3 regions of the Labilibaculum euxinicum genome follow, and region 1 is predicted to be linked to each of the others. Evidence: riboswitches for the same ligand, from Rfam matches in the RefSeq annotation. Region 1 holds a riboswitch; each other region holds the start of a gene.

Region 1 (3,287 bases):
ATTTCGTGATAAATACTTGCACCTGAAAACTTTGTTGTTAAACCTCCTTGATTTAGTACAGGGTTACGAACAGCAATTTTTGCAAACAAACCTGCTCCTGCTACATCTCCTCCGTCAAAATCATACCCTTTGTAAGAAATTCGATCGATATACATAAAAAAACAGCCCATTGTAAGATTGTGCTGTAACAAACCTGTTTTTATCTGAGTTGAATAATACAAATCATTTTGAAAAGTTTTTGTATGATGAGAAAATCGTAAAGGATAAGTACGTTGCAAAGTATCTAAACTAATATGTATTTTTTCTCCTCCTTGTAAAAAATAGGTATCGTATATTGGATTTTCCGAATGCAAATAACTCAGCTCTTCTGTTGAAAAATAATCAATCAAATCGTCAGAATAGGAAGCTTGCATTTTCAATTTGGAATTTCCGGAGGTTTTCCGGGTGTATTTTATTGATGCGTTAACATTTTCATGATCCAAAAAATCAGCAGGATCGTTATAACGTTGTTTACGGTCGAAAGAAGTTGGTAAATCACCTTTTTTGTACAATAATTTGCCTTCTTTCGTATAAATATCATTTGTTACAGCTGGTAATCCTGTTTCGGTTCCGTAAAAATCGTCATTTACTCCCACCCTAAGTTCAAACTGATTTTTGTCATCCAAATCATAATTCAAAGCAAGGTAAGCATTGGATGTTTTATCACCTGCGTTTCGCCATCCCTTCTGATCGGACAATGCGGCATCAAAGCGATAGCTCAGCTTATTACTAATTCGGTTTCCGACACCAACATTAACTCTTTTGCTTTCCCAACTTCCGTAACTTGTCGAAAAATTAGCCCGTAAATCTTTCGACGGTTGCTTACGAACAATGTTAATGATACCTCCAACTGCTGAGTGCCCGTAAAGCACTGATGCCGGGCCCTTTAAGAATTCGATTCGTTCTACTGCTGCCAAAGATGTTACAGGAGCACTGTTCGAAAAATTCATTCGTTCATCCCTTGCTCCATCCTGCATAATTACAGGAGCTCCAAAACCTCTCATCGTAAATGTCTGAAAACCGCCATAATTAAGCATCGGTTTTATTCCTGTAGAGTAATTTAAAGCTTCGTTGATGCTATTTACCTGAGTTTGCTCTATCAATTCAGCACCAACACTTGATGTTGTTAACGGGATATCTTTAAGTGGAACCGGTAGTTTTAAGGCTGCTTCCGTTTTTCGAATACATTCAGCAGAAATTTCGACACCATCAAGCAAAGTTGCTGTTTTTTCCAATTCAAACTCAAGCATTGGCATATCAGGTTTTACTTCAATTTTACTGATTTTTTTTTGGTAGCCAACAAAAGTAATCTCGACAATATGTTCACCTGGAGTAATGCCAAAAATTTGAAATATTCCTGAAGGATTTGTAACTGAACCATGATCAATATCTTTCACATACACATTTGCGCCGACAATTGGGACTCCATTTTCTTTAATAATTCCTTTTACATTCACATTTTGTGCTTTGGCCACAAATAGACTAAGCAAAACACAAAGCAGTAAGGACAACATCTTTTTTTGCATGATTGAGTTGTTTTTGATTTTAAACATCACATCTTGCCTCCAAATGTTTACACAAACAAAGAAAGAAATTAGAAAAATAAATACCGAACACGCGCGTAAGTTCAATACATATACTTCGATTCCCGGAAGCAAAATGTTCTTTAGTTACGACTTGGCAGGTCTCCTGACTTATCTCAGCTTTTACAGCCTTCCCCCCATTTCTGAGAGTGGCTTGCGGTGTAAAAACCATATTTTGCACATGACAAAATGAGATTTACAGTAGCGGGTACTGTTCCGGATTCTCACCGGATTCCCTTTTCATTCCCTCAGACGATAGCCTGAGCAGAACACCAAAATCGATGCAAATGTATCATATATATTTTAAGATATCGTATTCACATCAAACAAACCAAAAGTGTTTTATAGCATAAATATTCTGGTTTCCGAAAATCAGCACATAATTTATAATTCTCATTACAAGCAAATTAAGATTCTGTTATTTTAATCAACATCCCAGAAAATCAAATTAGCTTCAGCAATAGATTACTTGTAAAATCCATACCTCTGTAAACGATCAGTTTCTTTACTTCTCCTTTTTTAATTGCCATGAAATCAAATTGATTCAACTTAAAGGAAATTTAAATTTGTTTTTTAGATACTTTTTTTGATAACTTTGCTTCCGAAAATAATTAAGATACCCCGTAAAAAGGGTTTAATAGGGAATCACGTTAAAATCGTGAGCTGACGCGCAACTGTAATTCCAAAACAGTTTGCAACATCAAGCCACTGTTCCAACATATGGAATGGGAAGGCGTTGTAAATGGAAAAGCCAGGAGACCTGTCTTATTTAATTAGATTGATGCTTTCGCGACATAAAGCTAAAAATCAGGACTCGCTAGTGAATTAAAAGTTCCTTTTTAATTCTATTATTCCTGTTTTTTTATTGATTAACGCAAAGCATACAGTTTTACCATTTAAAATGTATTGTTATGCAAAAAGTAAGCAGCACTCCTCGCGAAATGGAGAAAACAGTTAAGACTAAATACGACATGTATTTTGGCTTTAAAACTAATCATTCCGAAAAAAATATTTTATTCCCCTTTCAACAAGTTTATAACATTCCTTATTGATTCCTGACCAGCCTCTGGATCAATTAAGTTGAGCCGGCACTTTCATTTGCCAATTCATAATATCCTGACTTCGTATCAAGGTAGATGGGAGTTCCGGCTCTTTTCATATCCCTTTATTTCTCACTAAAAAATGATCTTCTTTTGAGATCATATCGTTTAAAACACCAATAATTCAACATGAACATTATAGAACTATTAACTACACCAGGAACAGCATCTACAATTGTCATCATTTGTCTGGCCGCTGTTTTAGGTATTCTATTTGGAAAACTAAGGTTTTTCAAAATTAAATTGGGCATTGCAGGCATACTGTTTTCCGGTCTGTTAATTGGTCATTTGGGAGCTGCTACCGATGCACACGTATTGCACTTTATTAAAGAATTTGGCTTGATATTATTTGTTTATTCCATTGGTTTAGAGGTGGGGCCACGCTTTATCACTTCACTTAAAAATAATGGATTAAAGATTAACCTGCTCGCTTCAGGAATTGTTATTTCAGGTTTCTTTATTGCAGTTGCCATAAAATTTATTTTCGATGTTCCCACTTCCGTGATCACCGGAATTATGTGCGGAGCTGTTACCAATACTCCTAGTTTAGGTGCTGCTCAGCAAA
Region 2 (3,287 bases), 670 kb from region 1:
TAGATACCGACAAACCAATGGTATATTTTTCTTTAATTGTATAGCTTGCTGAATAATCAAATACCATTGAAACCGGGTGACGAAGAACTTTTTCAGTAACATTAGTACGAATTGGATAATATGTATACCAATTATCTTCATATCTATGACCAATATATCGCGCATTTAAACGAGTAGAAAACCCATTCAAATTATCGAATTCGATACCGAAATTGGCATTATTATCGCGAACATATCTCATCTGACTTTCTTCATTTTTATAAGTTCCATCAGTTTGTTTCACTCGCTGAGTTACTATCGCATCAATGATATGAGTATAATTTGCATATAGTTTCAAGGAATAATTGTAGTCTGCCAATGCGCCAAAATCAAATGATGATTCAATTTCAATTCCATCCATATCGGCAAAATTGGCATTTTTGTATGTTTTATACTCATCACCATTGTAGGCTGTGCCATCCGGGTCAACAGAATAACTAACGATCATGTTATTATGATGTGTTTTAAAATAAGTAAAATCGAAATTAAATCCTTTCCCAAAATTCTTATATTCAAATCCAACATCAAAAGTATTACTTTGCTCATCCTTCAAATTTGGATTTCCCTTTGTGGTTCCATATGCAGTGGTATACATTCCTGCCTTTTGAAAAGCATCAGGAGCATAAAATGCATTTCCCCAACTTGAATGAACCGCTAATCCTTCAAGAAATTCATATTTTACCCCCACATTTTGCGTAAACACGTTGTATTCCTCTGAACTTGCTTCATTTCCTAATAAATCGTCTGCTTCCAATTTCAATTTCACCAAATCATATCTCGCTCCTATAGCAATATTCAATTTTCCATCTAAAGTATTTGTATTTACCTGACCAAAAATACCAGTCGATACATTTTTATATTTTGGAGTAGAAGGGGCTGTAATATCACCCAAAGTATTCCATTTATTACTTTCGGAAACATCATTTTTATTATCAATACCAAAAGCAAAAGAGTGCTCTCCTACTTTAAAAGCATCCTCAAGAATGAAACCGTAATTTTTATGAATATTTTCTGTATCTCCATATTTAGAATTGAACGTAGTTGATTCTTCTTTTGTATGAAAAGGTGATAAACTAAGCTTATGATTTCCTATTTTTCCCAGTACATCCGCACTTGTTGTATACTTATTCATATCTTTTGAATTCATACCATTCACATGCCAAAAAGAACCTGGTGTTTCAACATCATTGGCAATAAACACCGACTGATGTATATTGATTTTCCAGTTCTCATCTAAAATAAAACCTAAACGTGCACTTGCATTCTGTCTTTCGAATTGCGAGTGCTCCATTTTCTCACCGTAGGTAGTTGGATCTAATATGGTTTCTGCATAATCCTTATCATAGATATTATTTTTCCCAATTTTATAATCCTTTCCTTGTTTTTGGTAATTGCAGCTCACATCAAAATCCATAGATTCAGATAAAGCACCACCGGCATTTAAACTACCTGTATATGTTTCGAAGCTTCCGTAAGAAACACTTGCATTTCCGGTAATACTTTGCGTACTCTCTTTGGTAACAATATTGATTACTCCGGCCATAGCCGAAGAGCCATATTGTGCTGAAAAAGGGCCTTTTAAAATTTCAACCCGCTCTACATTCGACATATCTATTGTTGCAATATTGGTAGTTCCTGCAGGTTTGCCATCAATTAAAATCACATTGTATTTATTTGATGTAGATGGTGCAAAACCTCTCATACTAACAGCTGAAGAAATTCCTGGATATTGAATAATATCAACACCTGCAGTCTTCTTTAACAACTCACCCATATCAACTGCAGGAGTCGCTTCAATCATTCTTCTTGTAACCACCTCAACCTTTTGAGGAAGATCCTTCATTTTTGCATTTACACGTGATGCGTTAATCTTAACTTCTGATAAATTCAGGTGTTTCACTGCCGTTGTATCTTTGGCAGGATTTGGAATCTCATCAGCTTTTACTGCAGAATTTAATAGTGACAGCAATGCAAAAGCCGTTAAAAATGTTCTTTTCATGTTTTTTAAGAATAAATGAAAATAAGTTTAACCAATGCAATGCAGACAGGGAGCTAAAAGAAAATTTCGCAACATGACATGGAGGACCGGTTATGGCAAATCAATCCTTGTATCAATGTTCGATAAAGTTTTCGTTCACTTGCTCTTTTTCCCGAAAGCAATGACTTAAAATTGATTGCAAAGGCAGGTCTTCTGACTTGTTCTACTTTTTGAGGCCTTCCCATTCCAAAATCGGAACAGTGGCATAGGACTTTCAAAAAGCTCTTTTTAGAACTTACAGCTACGGGTATAGTCTCGGATTTTCACCGAATTCCCTTTTCATTTCATTCCTGAATAATGAGGAACAAAATACCAAATGCGACGCAAATGTATGATTTTTTTTATTGCACAAAATAATTTCTACAGAAATAAAAGAAACTTTATTTGATCCTCTCTGAAAATGAAGGCAATATATTACTGTTCATTATATCAATTCAGCTTATTAATATAATATGTTGTGTCCTGAGCTAATAAATCAGGATGCAGCACCTTTATAAAATCCTTTAACACAAGATCCGGTCTAAGACTGCCGGTCTCCCACCAGTCACTCCCTCCATTAGAATTTGATCTTTTGTAGATATTGTAGATTTCTTTATTTTGATAGGCCGCAAATTGTGTAAATATTTCGCCGTTATTTTCAATATCAGCTAAACTTTTAGTGGTTCCGGGATAAATCCATATATCAGCTTGACTGCATTGATCCAAAACGGATTCTACACTCATTGGAATGTTCCCTCTTGTTTCATCATCAAAAAGAAAATAATTAGCTCCTGCATCCCTCAAATAGCTTACCATATAATTCTTTCCTCCGGGAACATACCATATTCCCTTATAACTCCATCCCAACAAAACATTTGGTTTAGCTTTAAGACTTACCACTTTAGCCTTAAGTTGTTTATAGTTTATTTCAATCTGCTTAAATAAAGAGTCTGCCATCTTTTCTTTGTTAAAAAAAGCAGCTGTGAATTTCAACCATTCAGCTCTTCCCAATGGGGTTTCTTCCATCCAATTCAAGGAATATGCCAATTTAAAGCCAAGCTCTTCCATTTGACCTTCGTCCGCTTTCATCCCATTTAAGGCAGATAAAATAACTAATTCCGGCGCCAGATCAATCATTTTCTCAAAATCTATATTCTTATTGTGTGCTCCGCCTAAATTTGAAATTTCGCCACTCGTTACTTTTTCCGAGATACTTTTATTATAAACTTTC
Region 3 (3,287 bases), 680 kb from region 1:
ATTTCGGTCCATGTAACACCTGCCAAACTACCAAAAGTCCATATTATAAAACTTTGTATTTGCTCCGGATCACTAAAGTATTGCAGAATATTTACTACAGCACCGGTAATACTTCCAAACATGATCCCGATAATCAGCAATGAAACACTATCGGATATTTTAAGAGAGGCCAAAGCAACCAGCATAAATACTAATGATGCACCTAAAACAGCAGCAACAACCAAAGCCCAACTACCCAGAAAAGCCGAAATTACACCAAAAGCAACCGGCATTAAAGCCGATGCCATTACCATTAAAGCAACTCCCAGACTTGCTCCGGAACTAATTCCCAAAACGTAAGGTCCTGCCAATGGATTTCTGAAAAGTGTCTGCATCATTAAGCCTGTAACCGATAATCCGGCTCCAACAAAAATGGCAGTTAAAGCTTTCGGCAATCGAAAATTTAAAATGATGTAGTTCCATGAGTTTTTCACATCAGCACCATATAGAATTGCAAACACCTTTTTAAAAGGAATATTTACACTTCCGAATATCAAATCCAACAGGAAAATACCACAAATGAGAAGGAATAGTATCCCAAATACGAGCGAAAACAATCTTCCTTTTTTATTCAACAGCATAGCTCTCCTATTTCAATTGTTGATAGTAATACAATTCATAATTTGGCAGCAATTCAGGATGTAAAATCTTAATCACATCTTTAAACACAACATCGGGTTGCATTACACCAGACTCAAACCAATCGTTGGCGCCGCTATCTTTCATTCGTTTTGTTGAACAAAAAACATGAGCTGTTTTATATGATCGAAATAAAGTGTAACGCTCATCCATGTTTTTCATATCCTCCAAAGTTCTGCATTGTCCGGGGCCAAACCAAATATCTGCTTCTCCCTGCTTATCGAAAACAATCTCAAAACTTAATGGCATACTGCCACTGATGCTATCAGAAAACCAACAATAATCTGCCTTTCCGTCGCGAAGGAATTGCGCTAAGTAGCTTTGTCCGCCTGGCATATACCAAATGCCTTTAAAATTATAGCCTGAAAGAATACTTGGTTTACTCTCCACATGTTCCACCAACATTTTCAAATCATTGTATCTCCTTTCTACAGCATTAAAATGTTTTTCGGCCTCGGCCTCCTCATTAAAAAAGGCTGCAATAAATTTTGCCCATTCAGCACGTGCCAAGGGTGAAGTTTCCATCCACTCTATATTATAAGCAACCGGTAAACCTGCGTTCATTAATTTAGTTTCCTTGTCGGTGATGTTCATAAAACCGGCAACCATTACCAATTCAGGATCCAACTCAACAATTTTCTCAAAATTCAGACTTTCCGAATGACCTACCGCTTGTATCGTTCCATTCTGAGCCTTTTTATCCAACTCCTCATCGTAAATACGATCGCGCAAAGAAACTGCAACAATTCGATCCTGAACGTTTAAGAACTTTAAAATTCCGATTTGAGTACTCGATAGCGCGGCAATACTTCTTACAGGAACCTCTACCAACAAACCATCAGCAGGAACCGGAATATCCGTTTTTTCCCCACGATTCTTCAAATAATATTTTTGGAAAATTTTGCCTTCGTTCCAAGGATCCCAAACAATCAATTCTTTTAAGCCACTGGCAAGAAGTTTAATTTGAAAGCCTTTGGCGTACTTTAATTGAGATTGATGATAAAAAGATGAATCGACAGCTGAATTATCAGCTTGTTTTTCTTTCTTTTTTGGATCGCCGGATTGACAGGAAATAGCACCCAATAACAGGATTAGGAGTAATGCCCAACAGCTTGATTTTAATAAATTCATTTTCTTCCACAATAATTGTGGGGATAGCAGACAAGAAAATACAATTACTACAATTATACCTTCGTTACTCAGTTCCCCGAAGTTACGAAACAGTTCAATTTATTAGGCAGGTCTTCTGGCTTTACCCAATTCTAACGCCTTCCCATGTAAAACTACATTCACATAGTGGCTGATTTGTCAGAACTTATCAATGAAAAATCATTGAGGGCTTACAGCTGCGGGGACAGCTCCGGTATTGCACCGGATTCCCATTTTAATTCTCAAAAGAGAGAAACCCAATTCCTGCAAATCTATGGAATATTTCGGAAAAAGAAGAGGTTTTAAAAAAGCAATCAGGAATAACTGTCATACAAAAACAAAAAGACTGAATCGTATTGAACGAAACAGTCTTTATTATAAGATGCAGAAATGTGAAAAATGCTATTTAAAGACATCTCATGCAATTTCACTAACGTAAGGCATTCATCTGAACATCCAATTTCTCTGAATATTCGTTGATATCCTTTGTAATGAATTCATGAATTACAATTTCAGGTTCAATCTCGTGAATAATCTCTTTTACCCGTTTACTGGTAAATGGCAAGTGCTGATCAATCTGCAGAACATGATTACGTGCTGTAGTATATTTCTCCGTATGATTTAAGTCTGACCATCCTGTTGGCAAACCATTCATAACCTGTTTCGTTTGATATTCTCCTGATAAACTCAAATTCAAATGCAGACTCTTAATTTTCGCCTGAATATCTTTTGACAATCGTGATATCCGATCCAAAACAAAATCAATGGCCTCATCCTCACATCTCAATGTAATATTCGTATTCATTAAATGTCCCGTATCCAAAAGTAGATTCCAATTTGAAAAATCCAGTCGTGATGCAAAATCATCGGCCTCAGCCGGAAATAAAAAATCCAGACCAGGCCACCACAAATTTTCGATTGCTAATGTAACAGGAGGTTCTCCATCACCAAATTCCTGAGCCGTTCTGTTCAGCATTTCTGCTAAACCCGTCATTACCTCAGTGCTTTTATAGTTAAAATCACGCGTAAAAGCATGTTCCAATTCTACATGTGCAGCGTGTATAACAGCATGAGATGGTTGAAAATGTGCTGCGTATTCCCACAGTTTCTTCTGAGAAGTAATCATTTCTGCAGCATTCGTACCTCCGCAGCAAAATTGCAAATGCTCGGCTAACATATTAGGAAAATAATATTTGGCAGCATCCTCTCCTTTTCGCCAAACATCCAACCAGGTTACCCAAAATGGCAAATGAACACTTTTAACTATTCCTTTTGGGATTTCTTCGGATGGAGAATCATAACCGATTAGTAATTCAACCCCATCTATTTTTTTGTCAATAATATATTCTTCCAGTCCTTTCCATCCGTTCTCAAAACGACTCACATCAGATGGATAAACAGAGAAGTCCATTAAATTTTTATAATTCATATATAATAATGTATTTTTCACCAACACAACC

The links. Region 1 has a riboswitch for cobalamin ahead of ACY0M5_RS13080 (TonB-dependent receptor domain-containing protein). Riboswitches for the same ligand answer to the same signal wherever they lie in the genome.
Region 2: another riboswitch for cobalamin. It lies ahead of ACY0M5_RS10535 (TonB-dependent receptor plug domain-containing protein); the one in region 1 lies ahead of ACY0M5_RS13080 (TonB-dependent receptor domain-containing protein).
Region 3: another riboswitch for cobalamin. It lies ahead of ACY0M5_RS10515 (ABC transporter substrate-binding protein); the one in region 1 lies ahead of ACY0M5_RS13080 (TonB-dependent receptor domain-containing protein).

The regions. Positions count from the first base shown of each region.
Region 1 is NZ_OY782756.1:3,291,690-3,294,976, forward strand. It holds gene ACY0M5_RS13080 (TonB-dependent receptor domain-containing protein) at 1-1,565, opposite strand, end outside; cobalamin riboswitch at 1,702-1,914, opposite strand; cobalamin riboswitch at 2,220-2,404, shown strand; gene ACY0M5_RS13085 (putative transporter) at 2,852-3,287, shown strand, end outside.
Region 2 is NZ_OY782756.1:2,617,819-2,621,105, reverse strand. It holds gene ACY0M5_RS10535 (TonB-dependent receptor plug domain-containing protein) at 1-2,038, opposite strand, end outside; cobalamin riboswitch at 2,204-2,410, opposite strand; gene ACY0M5_RS10530 (ABC transporter substrate-binding protein) at 2,507-3,287, opposite strand, start outside.
Region 3 is NZ_OY782756.1:2,612,639-2,615,925, reverse strand. It holds gene ACY0M5_RS10520 (iron chelate uptake ABC transporter family permease subunit) at 1-620, opposite strand, end outside; gene ACY0M5_RS10515 (ABC transporter substrate-binding protein) at 628-1,809, opposite strand; cobalamin riboswitch at 1,898-2,103, opposite strand; gene ACY0M5_RS10510 (TIM barrel protein) at 2,258-3,256, opposite strand.